Regions from separate parts of the Franconibacter daqui genome, predicted to be linked through region 2. Evidence: predicted binding sites of a transcription regulator. Region 2 holds the regulator's gene; the other holds the start of a gene.

Region 1 (8,044 bases), on a different contig from region 2:
GCCGCCACGGAGAGCCCCGCCCACAGCAAGTATTTCCCTGAATTCGTCATAAGAATTGTCCCTTCAGTGAAGGTGGAATGAAACAGAGGTGTTACATTTTGTTTCTATATCACGACAGAAGATTTAACAACTTGGCTACTGGAGAAACGCGGGGTTGGCGCAGGGATTTACGTCAGTCTGCTAGCGGGATCACGGGAAGGGGCGAAGGGAAAACCCGGGGACGGCTGCTTGTCCCTGGGAGTTTAAACACGATTTCTGATGCGAATGCGCAGGTGAGCCAAAAATCAGCGGTGCAGCGAGGGCTTTCTCCAGCTTCAAAACCGCCTTCCGTGCTGGCGGCGGACCGGACACGCCGGATGGCCCCGGCATGACCGACCCGAAGCCAGATGACAGCGCGGAAGGTCTGCCCCGAAGAGGGGCGATTTTAAGCCGGGAGCCGGGATGGTTTAGGGAGCGGCGACGAGCTCCCTTAGCATGTTCGCCTGATGGAAGGTGAAATATAAAAACCATCTTCCGGCGAACAGAACCTTTCACCGTCTGCGCACCCTCAACGTATGCAAAGGCAACAAGACGGATGTCCTGCAAGTCACGCTCCTTTACCCCAGCACCGCCGTACTCAGCCTGCTGGTGCAGCAGCGCCTGCCCTGCTCGTCGAAAATCACAATCTCCCAGCTCTGGCTCTGCCTGCCAAGGTGCAGCGGCTGGCAAACGCCGCGCACCGTGCCCTGCGAAACCGCACGGTGATGGGTGGCGTTAAGCTCCGTGCCGACCACGCACTGACCGTCGCGGGTGGTGAGATAACCCGCCATTGAACCCAGCGTTTCCGCCAGCGCCGCCGAGGCGCCGCCATGCAGCAGGCCGAACGGCTGATGGGTGCGGGCGTCCACCGGCATGGTCGCCTCAAGCAGGTCGTCGCCAAGCCGGGTGTAAACGATGCCAAGATGCGCCACCATCGTCCCTTCGCTGGTGGCATTAAGCGCCTCCAGCGTCATGTGCCGTTTCCAGATCATCTATGCCCCCAGCGTTGAGCCGCCGTCGATAACGAGATCCTGCAGCGTAATGTGGCTCGCCTGGGCGGACGCCAGGAACAGGATAGCGTTGGCAATCTCCTGCGGACGGGCGATTTTACCCAGCGGGATACCGAGCTTGAACTGCTCTGCGAAGCCGCGAATGCGCTGCTGTTCGGCATCTTCACTCTTCCAGAGCGTACGCTGCATATCGGTATCCGTTGAGCCAGGCGAAACCAGATTCGCCCGCACGCCGAAGGGGGCAAGCTCGAGGCCTACGGTCAGCGCCAGGCTTTTCAGCGCCGCTTTCGACGCGCCATAGGCGGACATGCCAATGCGCGGCGTGTGCGCGGCGTCAGAGGCTACCGTGACGATAGCCCCGCCCTTTTGCGCGCGAAACTGCGCCATGGTCTGCTGAAAGAAGTTAAACGCGCCGCCAACGTTTACCGCAAAGGTCTGCTGCCAGTCGGTGGCGGAAAGCTCGTCCGTCGGCCCCATACGCAAAATGCCGGCGGCGTTAATCAGCACATCGAGGCGCTTTTCTGCCGCCAGCAAACGCTGGCAGGTACGCGCAACGGCGGCGGCGTCCGCCACATCCAGCGTTTCGCACGCAAACGGATAATTTTCCTGTTCAAAGGCGAGGTCGAAACCCACGACGCTTGCACCCGCTTCCACAAACGCCAGCGCCGTGGCGTAGCCGATGCCTTTGCCCGCGCCGGTCACCCAGACCGTCTGGCCGCTAAAATCAAGGCTCATGCCTGCGGCTCCCGGGCGAGCAGCGCCCACCAGGCGTCCAGCGTCGGGTTTTTCGCCAGCATGACGAAGTCGATATCGCCATGCGCTTTGCGCCAGCGGGCGGCCAGCGCCATCATGCACACGGAGTCGAGACCGTAGTCGATAAGGTTCTCATCATCTTCCGGCTCGTCGGATTCATCCAGCAGCGGCAGGATCAACGCGCGAAGTTCCGCTTTGCTCTGCGGCAGTTCGGCTTTCGCCGCGATATCGCGGGTCATCACCACGCGGCCAGCGCGCCCTGCGACATATTTCAGCGCCATCAGGTGCTCTTCACGGCTGAAGTCCGCCAGCGCGTCCGCCACCATAAAGGGCTTAATGTCGCGCATAAAGGCGTCTGTTGCGGTGATCATGCAGCCAATGTGCGCATAGACGCCGCAAATAATCAGCTGGTCGCGACCCGCTTCTTTCAGCGCCTGCTCCAGCGGCGAGCGGTGAAACGCGCTGTAGCGCCATTTCACTAACACGGTATCGTCTGCGTCCGGGGTAAGGGCATCCACCACTTTTTGTTTATCGGGATGGTTGTTTAGCCCCGGGCCCCACATGTCGTTCAGCAGCGCGCGGTCGGCATCGCTCTGGTTGTTAGGTTGCGCGGTGTAGTAAACCGGGATGCCGTTCTGTTTGCAGAACTGACGCAGCGCGACGACATTCGCCACAACCTGCTCGATCATCGGGCAGTTTTCACCCCAGAAGTTAAGGAAATAGTCCTGCATGTCGTGGATAAGCAGCGCCGCGCGGTCTGGCTCAAACGCCCACTGGACTTTGTTATGTGGCATGTCTGCCGCTGTCGGCAATGCATAGGCGTTCAGTTTTGGAATAGCCATGTTCTCTCCTTACTCAGATGCGGACTGACGCGCCGCCAGCCACTGACGCAATTGTTTTTTATCCACTTTGCCGACGGGCGTAAGCGGCAGTTCGTCGACGCGCTCCACGCGATCCGGCAGCTTGAAATCGGCGACGCCAAGCTCACGCAGAAAGCGGCGGATCTCCACCGCCTTTACCGGGCGGGAGGTGACGATATAAGCGCAGCTTTTCTCGCCCATCAGGCTGTCTTCCATCGAGACCAGCGCGGCATGAACGATAGCCTCATGGCTGAGCAGCAGGTTTTCGATCTCTTCGGCTGCGATCTTCTCGCCGCCGCGGTTGATCTGATCTTTCTCGCGCCCTTTTACGGTGATGTAGCCCTGCTCATCGATGGCGATCAGATCGCCCGAGCAGTAAAAGCCGTTTTTATCAAAGGCGCGGGCGTTGTGTTCCGGGCTGTTGTAGTAGCCGCGGAAGGTATAAGGGCCGCGCGTCATCAGGCGGCCGACTTCGCCGGGCGGCAGCGGTTCGCCGTTTTCATCCGCGACCCAGACTTCGTCATCCGGGCTCATCGGGCGCCCCTGGGTGGTGAAGATGCGCTCATCCGGGTCGTCCAGGCGGGTGTAGTTCACAAGCCCCTCCGCCATGCCGAACACCTGCTGCAACTGGCAACCGAGCTCCGCCGGAATACGCGCGGCGAGAGAATCGGAAAGGCGAGCGCCGCCAACCTGCAACAGCTTCAGCGAGGCGAGCTGCGCGTCAGAACCCCCTTCCCCCACCGCCTGCAGCCAGAGACTGACGGCGGGCGGCACCAGCGCGGTGACGTTAATCTGATGCTGTTCAATCAGCGGAAAGCAGAGCGTGGCGCTCGGGTCGCTCGCCAGCACCACGCAGCCCCCGCCAAAGAAGACGCCGAGCGCGCCGGGCGAGCTCATCGGGTAGTTATGGGCGGCGGGTAGCGCGCAGAGGTAGCGCGTTTCGCTATCAAAACGGCAAATCTCTACGCTGCGGCGAATGCTGTAGTAGTAGTCGTTGTGCGTGCGCGGAATCAGCTTTGGCGTGCCGGTGCTGCCGCCGGAAAGCTGGAAAAAAGCCACTTCATCCGGCGCGGAAGGCGAGGCGACAATGTTATCTGCCGGCTCGTCAATCAGCGCTTCCAGCGTGTCGTTGCGTAGGGCGATAACGCGCAGCGAAGGCGTTCTGGCTTTCAGCGTTTCAAGCCAGGCGTCGTCGCCAAACAGGCCGTGCTCGCGGTCGGCAATCAGCAGTGCCGGGGCAATCTGGCTGGCGTAGGCGTCAAGCTCGGTGCGCTGGTGGCTGAAAAGCGCGTTAACGGAAGCCACGCCGATTTTCCACAGCGCGAACAGCGTGATGTAAAACTCCGCAACGTTGCCAAGCTGCACCAGCGCGGTATCGCCGGTTTTCAGCCCGCGGCGCTGCAGCGCGCCCGCAAGACGCGTGGCGGCCTGCTCCAGCTCGCGATAGCTGAAGCGGCGCTCGCCGTCTACCAGCGCCGTCGCGTCGCTGCTGGCGTGGCGGCTTAAAATATCGGTGAGCGGCAGATCCAGCCAGTAGCCTTTTTCACGGTAGCGGACGGCGAAATCATCTGGCCAGCGGGTATAAGGGAGGGTCATGCAGGGCTTCCTTCATTCAGTCCAAATACGTTGAGCATGGTCGAGAGCTTGACGCCGGTTTCGCGCCATTCGCTCTGTGGCTCAGAGGCGGGCACAATGCCTGCGCCGGCGAAAAGCCGCACGCGGTTGCCGTTAAGCTGCGCGCAGCGGATAGTCACCACCCACTCGCCATTGCCCTGGTCATCGCACCAGCCGACAATGCCGCCGAACAGTTCACGGTCGAACGGCTCCAGCTCGGCGATAAGCGTTTTGGCTATCTCATGGGGGAAGCCGCTCAGGGCGGGCGTCGGGTGCAGCAGGCAGGCGAGCGTTAGCGCGTTATCGCGGGCGTCCTGCGTCTCGCCTTCAATGGCGGTGGCAAGGTGCCAGAGGGTGGGCGTGGTGATAAGCGCCGGCGTTTCCGGCACGCTGAGCAGGCGGCTGCGCGGCGCCAGCACGGTTTTCATCGCTTTCGTCACCAGCTCATGTTCATGCCTGTCTTTCGCAGAACGCAGCAGTTGATTACCCGCCTCCTTGTCCTGCGCTTCATCCTGCATGCGACGGGCGGAACCGGCCAACGGCAGCGAGCTGAAACACTCGCCCGATTTGCGCAGCAGCAGCTCCGGGCTTGCGCCAAGCAGCGCCCCGCCCGCTTCCAGCGGCACGTGGAAATTAAAACTGGTGGGGTTCTGGGCGATAAGCCGCTCCAGCAGCGCAACGCTGTCGGGCGCGTCTTGCGTCGTGATATCGATAAGGCGCGACAGCACGATTTTATCGACGCGCGGCGTGTCGGTAAGCGCGGCGGCGCGGGCCACCATCTCCATAAACTGCGGCTGTTCAGGAATCGCCTGACGGCGCGTTACCTGCAGCGGTTTTTGCGGCTTTACGCTGCTGCGATAACGCTGGCGGTTAAAGACGCGCCACGTTTGGGGAATAAACAGCGCCGAAGGCTTGCGGGTGTCGAACGGAATGGCGCCGACGACGATGGGGTTGCTGACGCCCTGCGCGCGGGCGGCGGTGAAGTGGTTTTGCAACGCCTTCTGGAAGGCTCCGTTGCGATCGGCGCCATCGGCGGCAGGCGTCGTCAACCGGGCGAAACAGCCGGAAGTGGCCAGGCTGCGATACGGCGACATGAAGAAAAAGCTGTCTGGTGAAAGGGTTATCCTCCCCACTTGCGTTTCCTCAGCCAAAGACGTGTCCATGCGCTCCTCCAAAAATGATAAGAGAACTGATAATTGTTATCATTTGTATTTGGTGGCGTAACCTAAGACGAAACGCCGGGCATGTCAACCGACGCCACATTTTCCGTTAAGCGGCGCGCTTGCATCGCTGCGGTAAATAGTGAAAATGAGAAGCATTACTAACCTTGCTTTTTACAGGATGCAACGCTGTGATCTCCCATTTCGCCCGACGGGCGCTGCTGCTTTTCAGTGCACTGGTTTTAGGATTTTCCTCACTCACGCAGGCGGCGGAATGGCCGCGTCAGGTGACCGACAGCCGCGGCGTGCAAACGCTGGAAAAAGCGCCGCAGCGCATTGTTTCCACAAGCGTAACCCTGACTGGTTCGCTGCTGGCGCTGGACGCGCCCGTGGTGGCAAGCGGCGCGACCACGCCCGGCAACCGGCTGGCGGACGACCAGGGCTTTCTGCGCCAGTGGGGAGAGATTGCGAAAAAGCGTAACGTGCAGCGCCTGTACATTGGCGAACCGAACGCCGAGGCGGTAGCGGCGCAGATGCCGGACCTGATTTTAATCAGCGCCACCGGCGGCGACTCGGCGCTGGCGCTTTACGAACAGCTCTCCGCTATCGCCCCCACGCTTATCATCAATTACGACGACAAAAGCTGGCAGCAGTTGTTAACCCAGCTTGGGCAGATAACCGGCCATGAGAAAGAGGCGCAGGCGCGCATTGCACGCTTCGCGCAAGAGCTTGACCAGGTGAAAGCGCACATGAAGCTGCCGCCGCAGCCCGTGAGCGCGCTGGTCTACAACGCCGCCGCGCATGGGGCGAACCTCTTTACGCCGATGTCCGCTCAGGGGCAGCTGTTGCAGCAGTTGGGCTTTACCCTCGCGACGCCGCCGTTGCTGCCTGCGCTTAGCAGCATGGGCAAGCGCCATGACATCGTACAGTTGGGGGGTGAAAACCTGGCTGCGGGGCTGAACGGCGAATCGCTCTTTCTCTTCGCCAGCGATGAAAAAGACGCTCAGGCGCTTACCGGCAACGCCCTGCTCTCTCATCTGCCCGCGGTGCAAAACCAGCGCGTTTATGCGCTGGGGCCAGAGACCTTCCGCCTGGATTATTACAGCGCGAGCCTGATACTCGAACGGCTGGCGACGTTATTTAAAGCGTAAAAAAGGGGCCGCACGGCCCCTTCTCTTATGGCTTCACCAATTGCGGCGGCGGCTGCCGCAGGCGGCGAAGCTCGCTTAACAGCAGCGTAAGCGCAACGCCTGCAACCGCCAGCGCCATTCCACTGACGCTCGCCGAGCTGACCGGCGAGAGCGCAACGCCCATGCCGCCCAGCAGCGCCGCGCCAATCGCATCGCCCGTTACGTTCTGCGCGGTCCACAGCCCATTAATACGCCCGAGCATGTGGTCCGGCGTCTGCGTCTGAATCAGCGTGTACTGAACCAGCGAGCTGATGCCGCTCAGGTAGCCGAACAGCGCGAGGCAGACAACCCCTAAGCCCCAGAACGGCATCAGGCTGAAAATGCCTACCGCGACGAACGCCAGCACGGAAGTGAAGAGCATAACGCGCCCCGGCTGCGTGGAGTGCGCCAGCCGACCGCTGGTGAGAGCGCCTGCCGCCGCCCCCAGCGGTACGGCGGCGTAAAGCGCGCCGATTTCGCCGCTCGCCATCTGCCAGTGGTTAGCCAGCGCCGGATAAAGCACGCGCACCGCGCTCGCCATCGTGAGCAGGGCGCCGATAAGCGCCACGCCGCCCACCACCGGGCTTGCCAGCAGAAAGCGAAACGCGCTCGCCAGCGCCTTTAGCGGATGCTCGCGCTGCATCTGCGGCGCAGGCAGTTTTGGTAGCGTAAGCAGCGGCAGCAGCGTGATGAAGGTGCCGAGCGCCGCCAGCGCGTAATTCCATGTTACGCCGCCAGAGGCCAGCAGCAGGCCGCCGATAAGCGGCGAAATAACCGACCCCAGACGCACCGTCAGCATGGTAATCGCCCCCGCCTGCATCAAATTTTCTCGCCCGACAATTGCGGGCGTGGCGGCCAGCAGCGCCGTGACGCCAATCGCGCCGAAAAAGCCGTCCCACAGGCCAAGCAGGTAAATGACGACAAGCGAAGGCTCAGGCAGCATGGCGTTAATCCACAGCCCGATAAACCCCACGCCGCAGGTGGAGCGCGCCAGCAGAATCAGTTTTTTGCGCTCATGGCGGTCCGCCAGCACGCCGCCGGTCATCAGGCCGATAAACATCGCCCCGCCGGTGAGCGTGACCGAAAGCCCCACCTGAAAAGGGGAGCCGGTGAGCGTCTGGATCTGCACCGGCACCGCCACGCCGAGCAGCCCCAGCGCGAGGATGGAAATAAAACGCGCCAGGAAGACAGCGCGGTAAGCCGGATGGGTTTTCAATAAACTCAGGTTGAGCAACAGCGAATGTCGGTTCATTACAGGGCCTTGAGAGCGAATTTTCCTTACCGATTAACGGGACGCCCATGCTAACATAGCCCGATAAGAGTGATAATAACTATCATTATCGTTATGGGATGTGCGTTATGTCGGCCTCACGGTTTTCAGCACGGGCTTTCTCCCTGCTGGGCCTTTTTCTTTTTTTGCTGCTTATCGCGGCGTTAAGTTTGTTGGTGGGCGCTAAGTC
Region 2 (8,044 bases):
TTTGATTCACGGCCTGTTTGGCAGTCTGGATAACCTCGGCGTGCTGGCTCGCGATCTGGCGAAAGATCGCGATGTGCTGCAGGTCGATATGCGCAACCACGGTCTTTCGCCGCGTAGCAATGAGATGACGTATCCTGCAATGGCGCAGGATATCGTGGAAACGCTGGATGCCCACCAGCTTGATAACGTGGTGCTTATTGGGCACTCCATGGGCGGCAAAGCGGCAATGGCGGTGACCGCGCTGATACCGGAGCGCATCGTTAAACTGGTGACGATTGATATAGCGCCTGTCGACTATCAGGTACGACGTCACGATGAAATCTTCGCCGCCATTCGCGCGGTAAGCGAAGCGGGCGCCGCGACGCGCCAGCAGGCGGCCGCCATTATGCGCGAGCACCTCTCTGAAGAAGGCGTCGTTCAGTTTCTGCTGAAATCCTTCGCCGACGGTGAATGGCGTTTCAATGTGCCGACGCTCTGGGAGCAGTATGAGCACATTGTTGGCTGGCAGGAGGTGCCCGCCTGGCATGGTCCTTCGCTGTTTATCGCTGGCGGCGCTTCGCCTTACGTACAGGAAAATCACCGCGAGGCCTTGCTTAAGCAGTTCCCTGCGGCGCGAGCGCATGTCATTGCCGGCGCCGGGCACTGGGTGCATGCCGAAAAGCCCGAAGCCGTATTGCGCGCCATTCGTCGCTTCCTGGAAACTGATTAAAAACAAGGCGACTGGCGCTAACATGCCGCTAACGCGTTGGCGCGCCTCGTTCCCTGATGTATGATGGCGCGCTGAATGACACCCGGGCATCCGCTCCGGCAGCCTGTTTCCCCTGTCAGTAGTCAAATCATGGCCAAAGAACAAACGGACCGTACGACATTAGATCTGTTCGCGGACGAGCGTCGCCCGGGTCGCCCGAAAACCAATCCGCTGTCGCGTGACGAACAGTTGCGCATCAACAAACGGAACCAGCTCAAGCGCGACAAAGTTCGCGGGCTTAAACGTGTAGAGTTAAAACTTAACGCGGAAGCGGTTGACGCCCTGACGCAGCTGGCGCAGGCGCGCAACATGAGTCGCAGCGAATTGATTGAAGAAATTTTGTTGGCGCAGCTCAAGGCGCTGAATAGCTAAGGCCTTAAAACCCTTTTTCTTGTATGGAAATGTGTCAGAGTGTGCACCCCACCGTGATAGCTGTTTCCGCCCTCTTCTCTGTTCTGCTATTATTGCCCTATCTGTGGGCATTTCGCCACTACCATATCATTAGGATTCAAGAGGTTATTTTTCTCATGGCAATCGTAGGCATTTTTTTCGGCAGCGACACCGGCAACACCGAAAATATCGCAAAAGTTATTCAGAAACAGCTCGGGAAAGACGTTGCTGAAGTGCACGATATTGCCAAGAGCAGCAAAGAAGATCTGGAAGGTTTCGATATCCTGCTGCTTGGCATCCCGACCTGGTACTACGGCGAAGCGCAGTGCGACTGGGATGATTTCTTCCCGACCCTTGAAGAGATTGACTTCAATGGCAAGCTGGTCGCGCTCTTCGGCTGCGGCGATCAGGAAGACTACGCGGAATACTTCTGCGACGCGCTCGGCACCATTCGCGACATTATTGAACCGCGCGGCGCCACTATTGTGGGTCACTGGCCGACGGAAGGTTATCACTTTGAAGCCTCTAAAGGTCTTGCCGATGACGATCACTTCGTTGGCCTTGCCATTGATGAAGATCGTCAGCCGGAACTGACCGCTGAACGCGTCGAAAAATGGGTTAAGCAAGTTTCTGAAGAGCTGCATCTGCAGGAAATCATTAACGCCTAATCGTGAAACGGCGATAAATGTATTTTTTATCGCCGTTTTAGCTTCATTGATAGATAAAAGCGATAAAAATGATTGCTACAAATTTTTAACTTTCATCCGCATATCTGTACAATACCCTTCTGGATTATCGGGTAACGAGACGGCAAGCGCCGCGCTCGCCACGTTTTGAAAAGCACTATTGCTGGACGCTTGCGGTTTTCATTTGGTCCTGTCAGTTCTATAATGAGTCGCATTCATCTTCAGCGCATCCGATCTTAAGCTCTCCGGAGCACACCGTTTAGCAACAGGACAGATTCCGCATGACTGACAATAACACCGCATTAAAGAAGGCTGGCCTGAAAGTCACGCTTCCTCGACTGAAAATCCTTGAAGTGTTGCAGGAGCCAGTAAACCATCATGTCAGTGCGGAAGACTTATACAAGCGCCTCATTGACATGGGCGAAGAGATTGGTCTCGCGACCGTTTACCGTGTGCTGAATCAGTTTGACGACGCGGGTATCGTTACGCGTCATAACTTTGAAGGCGGCAAATCCGTTTTCGAACTGACTCAACAGCATCATCATGACCACCTGATCTGCCTCGACTGCGGCAAAGTTATCGAGTTTAGCGACGACTCTATCGAAGCGCGTCAGCGTGAAATCGCTTCTCGCCATGGCATTCGTTTGACTAACCATAGCCTCTATCTCTATGGCCACTGTGCCGATGGCGACTGCCGCGAAAACGAGCACGCGCACGACACAAAGTAAGCGAAAATAGCGTTCCGTTTTTGCTTTTTGTTAATAAGCCGACATAGTATGTCGGCTTTTTTTACACCTTTATCAGGCAGGCGCGACGCTAATAATCCATTTTTTTGATGCTTGCTATTTTAATATACTGGTCAAGAACTTATTTTATCTTATCTTTTTCTTACTTTTTATTTTCAGAAAAAGTAAATTATTTTACCATTCAATCAGTTACCCCCCTCAAGCGCCCCATTCAGGCTTACAACGTCATTGGCCTGTCTTGCAGTAAAAAAATCAACTCTATTAGAATAGCCCCTCGTTATTTATTCCAATAATATACTTATACAAAGGTCGCCGTTATGGTAATACCTCAGAAACCCCTTGCCGAAATTTATCGCCTGTCCGATATCTTTAATGGTTATGGCAACTGGTATCGCGCAGAAAAAAATACGTCTATTCCAACGCGTGAAGGCTTTGTTTGCATTATTCGCGGCGGCCTTTTTTCCGTATTGCGTAAAAGTGACAGATTACTGATTGAAAAATGTAGCGCCCCGTCTATTCTGGGCGTTGCGCGTAATCTTAATAATAAAAATTATTTCAGAATTCAGGCCGATGCTGAGTGCCACTATCAGCTCATTCCTTTTGATAAATTTCTGAGTGAAATAGAGAATCATCAGTGCCAACCACAGTTATATAAGGTACTGGCCTGGAACATCGACTTACTCTGCCATCGCGAAGAATTATTGCTTGGGCATAATAGCTACCTCATGATTAAAGGTAATCTGGTCACGCTTGCCGCCATGGATGAATTTATGCGAAATAAGATTAACGTTGCCGATTATATCGTTAAGCGAACCAATCTTTCTCGCAGCATGGTGATGAAAACGTTGTCGCAGTTGCGGCATGATAATTATGTAGAAATAAGTAAAGGAAAATTAACCGCGCTGCGTACGCTGCCAGAAAGCCTGTAAGCTTTTGCTGAAAGATAAAAAAAGCCCGCCATCAGGCGGGCTTTTTTTTACGGGACTATTTAACGCTATCGACACGGCTGTAGCGTTGACCATCCGGGCTTACCGCGCGAATCAGTACTTCGCCCTCAACCTGTGGTCGCGCCTTATTGTCATAGCGTAGCCAGTTTTTACCGTTATCCGTAGAGTATTCTGCCGCCAGCCCCGGCAGGCTGGTGTTTATTTCCAGTATGCCTTTTTCCACTCTGGCGCCCGGCACCGGCAAACGATACTGGATGCCCGCTTTGTCCAGTTTCGCCAGCTCCCGGTGGCCTATAAGGCTTGCAAAGCGAGCCCAGTCTGAGGCGAGGGCTTTTTTATCCACCCACTGCGTTTCCTGGCCCTTATACTCGCGACCCGCCTGATAATCCTGCTCCCAGGCGGCGCGATGCCATGCGCGCTCAGCGACAACAATAAGCCTTGGGTAGATCATGTACTCCATCTGCTTATCGGTACGAACGACTTCGCTCCAGAGCTGAGCGGAAAGGCCCAGCGCACCCGGCCAGGGCTTGTCAGATTTCGCACTGAAGGTATTGCCATCGCGATCGACGGAAGTTTCCGCATTCTGCGGCAGGTTGTCTGGCGCAAAGCTGAAGATTTTACGCTCGTCGCTGAACCGTGTTCCCCAGTAATAGCCGCTCTCCGCCGGGTTGACTTCATAGGGGAAATCCAGATAGAGATAGTCAGGGTTGGAGACGATAACCCTGAAACCTTTATTCGCCCAGTCGTTTGCCGTATCAAAGCCGCCCCAGAACAGCGTGTCCCAGAAGTTAACATTAACCTGACGGGTGCTGAACGCGCTGGCGTCTTTCGCATCTTTCAGCCCATCCTGCCAGGCCTGCATGACGCTGATGCCGTGCGCATTTACCAGCTTGCTGATCTCAATGCCAAAGTAGCTGGAAAGGTGTTCAACGTCCGCGACCTCGCCCCGTTCAAGCAGCTTTTTACACGCAGGTGATTTTTCCCACGGCTTATTTTGTTTACTCAGATCGATAATCCCCTTCCCCTCTTCCGGATGGGACTTGTCGGTATACCCTGTTCCCAGGTAGATATTCTTCGCCTCGTCGCCGCCAGCGTGCCAGACGGTTAAAGGTTGCCCCGCCTCTTTATGCATCAACTGAACCTCAGAGATGACTTTGTCGACGAAGTTGCGTGACGAAGCGAGACAAGGATTCAGATAACCGGTTCGATCGTAATACTGTACGCCTGTCGTGTTTGACGTGTCGGCGGGATCCAGCAGGCGGTAATGGTTTGCTTCCTGCGCTTTTCCCGCTTCCATTAAGCGGGCATAGCGCGCTTCCATTGATACCACCGCCGCCCTCGCATGCGCGGGCATATCAATTTCAGGGATAACCTCGATGTGCCGCGCAGCAGCGTATTTCACAATCTCAATATAATCAGCGCGCGTGAAGTAGCCGCTGCCGTTGTTATTACTCTCGGGCCCCGAACCCAACTGCGGCAGAAGACAGCGTTTTTCAGTGAGGTCATGGCAGCGTTTCGCCCCTGTTTCGGTCAGTTCCGGCAGCCCGGGGATTTCCAGGCGCCAGCCTTCATCATCGCTCAGGTGGAAATGAAACTTGTTGAGTTTATAAGCGGCCATTTGATCCAGCAGACGCAACACTGCCGCTTTTGAATGGAAATTGCGTCCGACGTCCAGATGAATAGCGCGCCAGCTAAAGCGAGGCGCATCGCTCGCCTCAAGCGTAGCGATTTGCGGCTTACCTTGCGCCGGGAGCAGTGAGAGCAGGGATTGTAGACCGTAGAAGACGCCAGCGGCGTCGTATCCCGTCACTATTGTCTCCTGCGGCTTGATTTGTAAACGGTAAGCGCCGGATACCGCCTCCGGTTTCTGAAAGTCGTCTGGCGCAACGAGAGTGTTAACCGGATAGCCCTGACCGGTTTTCACGCCGAGCTGCGCGAAACGCGAAGCCACCGCCTCGCGGGAAGCTGGCGCAAGCGAAGCCAGGTCGAGCACGACCCCGCGGCTTAAGTCCACATTTTCGGCATGCACCGTAACCGTTTTAGGGGTAGGAACAATCTCTCCTCGCAGCGCCGCAGCATCCGGTAAAGCGACATCGCTGTTTTTGTTATAGCGCGCCTCTGCGGTCATCAACACATTTTTATCATCCGGCGTACGCCTCCACTGTTCACCGAGCGGACTGACAAACCGGGCCAGATCTTCTGTGTCGGTGTTGGCGATAATAACGGGACGACTGTCGTCAGAGGTGACATACCAGCGAGGGAGCACGTCGGTAATAAAAAGCTGCCAGTACTCATTAATAATCGGGATAGTGACGGCCTGGTTTGCCGGAAAGCCCGTGAACTTATCGGTGGGTTCAAGCTTATGCAGGTCACCCATGACGTGGGTGACCTTAAACTGTTCATTCTCCACTTTCAGGATTTGCCGGATGCTGTGAAACCAGATAGTCCAGTTTCTGTCGGTTAGCGCATCGCCATGGTTCGTTAAGGTGATAACGGCTTTACTGCAGGCGGCCCAGTCGGCGCCGAGCGCCGCGCAGTCCACGCCGTGTTGCTGTGCGTGGTTATCCTGCACGGCATAATTGAGCGTAAACTGACTCAGTTTATTCGCCAGTTCCTGGTCTGCCCAGGCGCTGCTCATTAGTCCGGCCAGAGCGAGCGCTAAAACACTACGCTGTAATCTCTTCATTTTGTTCCCTCAGAGCGAGATAGCATTAATGAGTATGAAGCGGGAAGCATCAGAACAGGGTGAACGGCGCAATGAACATCAATTTCACGTCGCGTTCGTCCTGAAAAATATTGCCGTAGCCACCGCCGTAACTGGGAATAGCGGAGTGGTTGTCATACTGCGTGAAATGCAGCTTAAACGTGGCGCCTTTAGCGCGCCCTTCTACGAAGGTATAAATTGCATCGAGGCTGTAAGCCGATTCCTTGAGACGATAATCAGGATCGTAATAACCATCGCGGGTCGGCGCGGAGCTGGGCTTAGCATCCCAGGCGTACACGTAAGACGCGCCAAAAGACCATCCCGCCAGCTTCAGGTGGGTAAGGTCATAGATAGCGCCGACGAAAAGCGCCTTTTCACCGTTAGCGTTAAAGTCAGAACGGTTATCCCACCAGATATCCAGCCGACCGTTTGATGAGGCGTAGGTTGGCGTCATGCGTTGCAGAAAATAGCCCTGTTGCCCGTCGGCCTTCACCCAGGTGCCTTCCAGACGTAGATCAACCGGCCCCACCCTGTAGCCAAAGGTCAACGCCTGCAGCCATGCCGTGGCGTCATAAATATCGTTGCCTGAGCCGTCGCTTACTTTGTCGCGGGCGCCGTAGAATTGATAACTGGCGGCGAGCGGGCTTCCCGCAATATCAAATTTATAGCTGGCTTTAGCAAAGTATTGGTCAACGTAACCTTGCGCCTGGCCGAAGGCCGCTTCGAGAATAAAGTTATTTTTGAAGTCATACTTCGCGCCTAAAGAATGGAGATAGTCGACGCGGGTCGCTTTATCGTTCTGGTAAAATTTATCCATTTCAAGATGCCACGGGGCTTTATAAGCGTTGCTCCACATATATGAGAAGCTGAGCAGGCCCGCCTCGCCGTAGTCCGCGCTGGCCCCTGCCTCCGCGCCCTGGTAAGTGCCAGGCATAAAGCTCCAGTGCGGCGCCAGAAGCGTTTGGCCGGTGGGCTGGATATATCCGGCGCGCGCCCATAAAGGACCATATTTAAATTTCGCGGCGGCTTTATAAAGGCTTACTCCGCTTTTATCACCGGACCAGTCTTCATCGTAAGCTTTATTACTGGATGAGAAGGCGATTTCATTTGGATGCGCGCTGTCGCCATTTTCCGCCATTTCAATTGCCGTAAAGAGCGCGAGATCGACGCCGAACAGATCTGCCGCATACCCTGACGAAAAATCAAGATTACCGTTCCAGGTTGCATGAGAAAGGTTAGTTTTGTATTTATCCTCTGCGACATCTTTGCGGTCTCGCTCTCGCTGCCAGTAATAGAGGCCGCCCGTCAGCGTTGAATCATCAATAAAGCCAGTGGAATAAACAGCAGGTGTAAAACTCAAAGTAGATAAAGCGCTTACGCTCGCCAGTAATAATAGCCGCGTCCTGCGCCTTTTTAAAAAAAGAGGCATATCAAATTCCTTCTCAATAATAACTTTATAAAAAGCTTTCATGCAAAATAAATGCATACTTATGATTTTTTTAACGCTATTGAATAGTATTTTTCACGACATTAATTATCAATATCTTGTTTGCACAGCATTGTCAAAATATGACATCAAGCACAAATAAACGCTCTCGTTCTTTTTATTAAAATAAACGCCTTATGCAACAACTTATTTTATTAACGCTTTGTATCGCCACAATTTATATTGATGGTTACTATGAATTTATTTCGATTAATTTATAAGGATTATAATCAGGAAAACTTTCCTCTTCTTTTTTAATAAAAAGTCGAATCAGCGCTGCGGAAATGAAAAACGCCGCATTGCGCGGCGTTTTATTTTGCAGTTCGACTTATTCGCC

The links. The regulator Fur, encoded in region 2, represses iron uptake genes when iron is present. The targets are predictions, from matches to a motif close to ATAATAATGAGAACNACTATCAA.
Region 1: fepB (Fe2+-enterobactin ABC transporter substrate-binding protein) is a predicted target of Fur. The motif match lies at 5,445-5,467, and genes of this name have one in related genera.

What each region holds. Positions count from the first base shown of each region.
Region 1 is NZ_BMKJ01000005.1:142,701-150,744, reverse strand. It holds gene cstA (pyruvate/proton symporter CstA) at 1-50, opposite strand, end outside; gene entH (proofreading thioesterase EntH) at 597-1,010, opposite strand; gene entA (2,3-dihydro-2,3-dihydroxybenzoate dehydrogenase EntA) at 1,011-1,763, opposite strand; gene IEX01_RS16340 (isochorismatase) at 1,760-2,623, opposite strand; gene IEX01_RS16335 ((2,3-dihydroxybenzoyl)adenylate synthase) at 2,633-4,237, opposite strand; gene entC (isochorismate synthase EntC) at 4,234-5,418, opposite strand; gene fepB (Fe2+-enterobactin ABC transporter substrate-binding protein) at 5,607-6,566, shown strand; gene entS (enterobactin transporter EntS) at 6,592-7,836, opposite strand; gene fepD (Fe(3+)-siderophore ABC transporter permease) at 7,944-8,044, shown strand, end outside.
Region 2 is NZ_BMKJ01000001.1:462,654-470,697, reverse strand. It holds gene ybfF (esterase) at 1-709, shown strand, start outside; gene ybfE (LexA regulated protein) at 839-1,120, shown strand; gene fldA (flavodoxin FldA) at 1,276-1,806, shown strand; gene fur (ferric iron uptake transcriptional regulator) at 2,106-2,552, shown strand; gene IEX01_RS02220 (helix-turn-helix domain-containing protein) at 2,888-3,499, shown strand; gene IEX01_RS02215 (beta-N-acetylhexosaminidase) at 3,555-6,203, opposite strand; gene chiP (chitoporin ChiP) at 6,253-7,650, opposite strand; gene glnS (glutamine--tRNA ligase) at 8,036-8,044, opposite strand, start outside.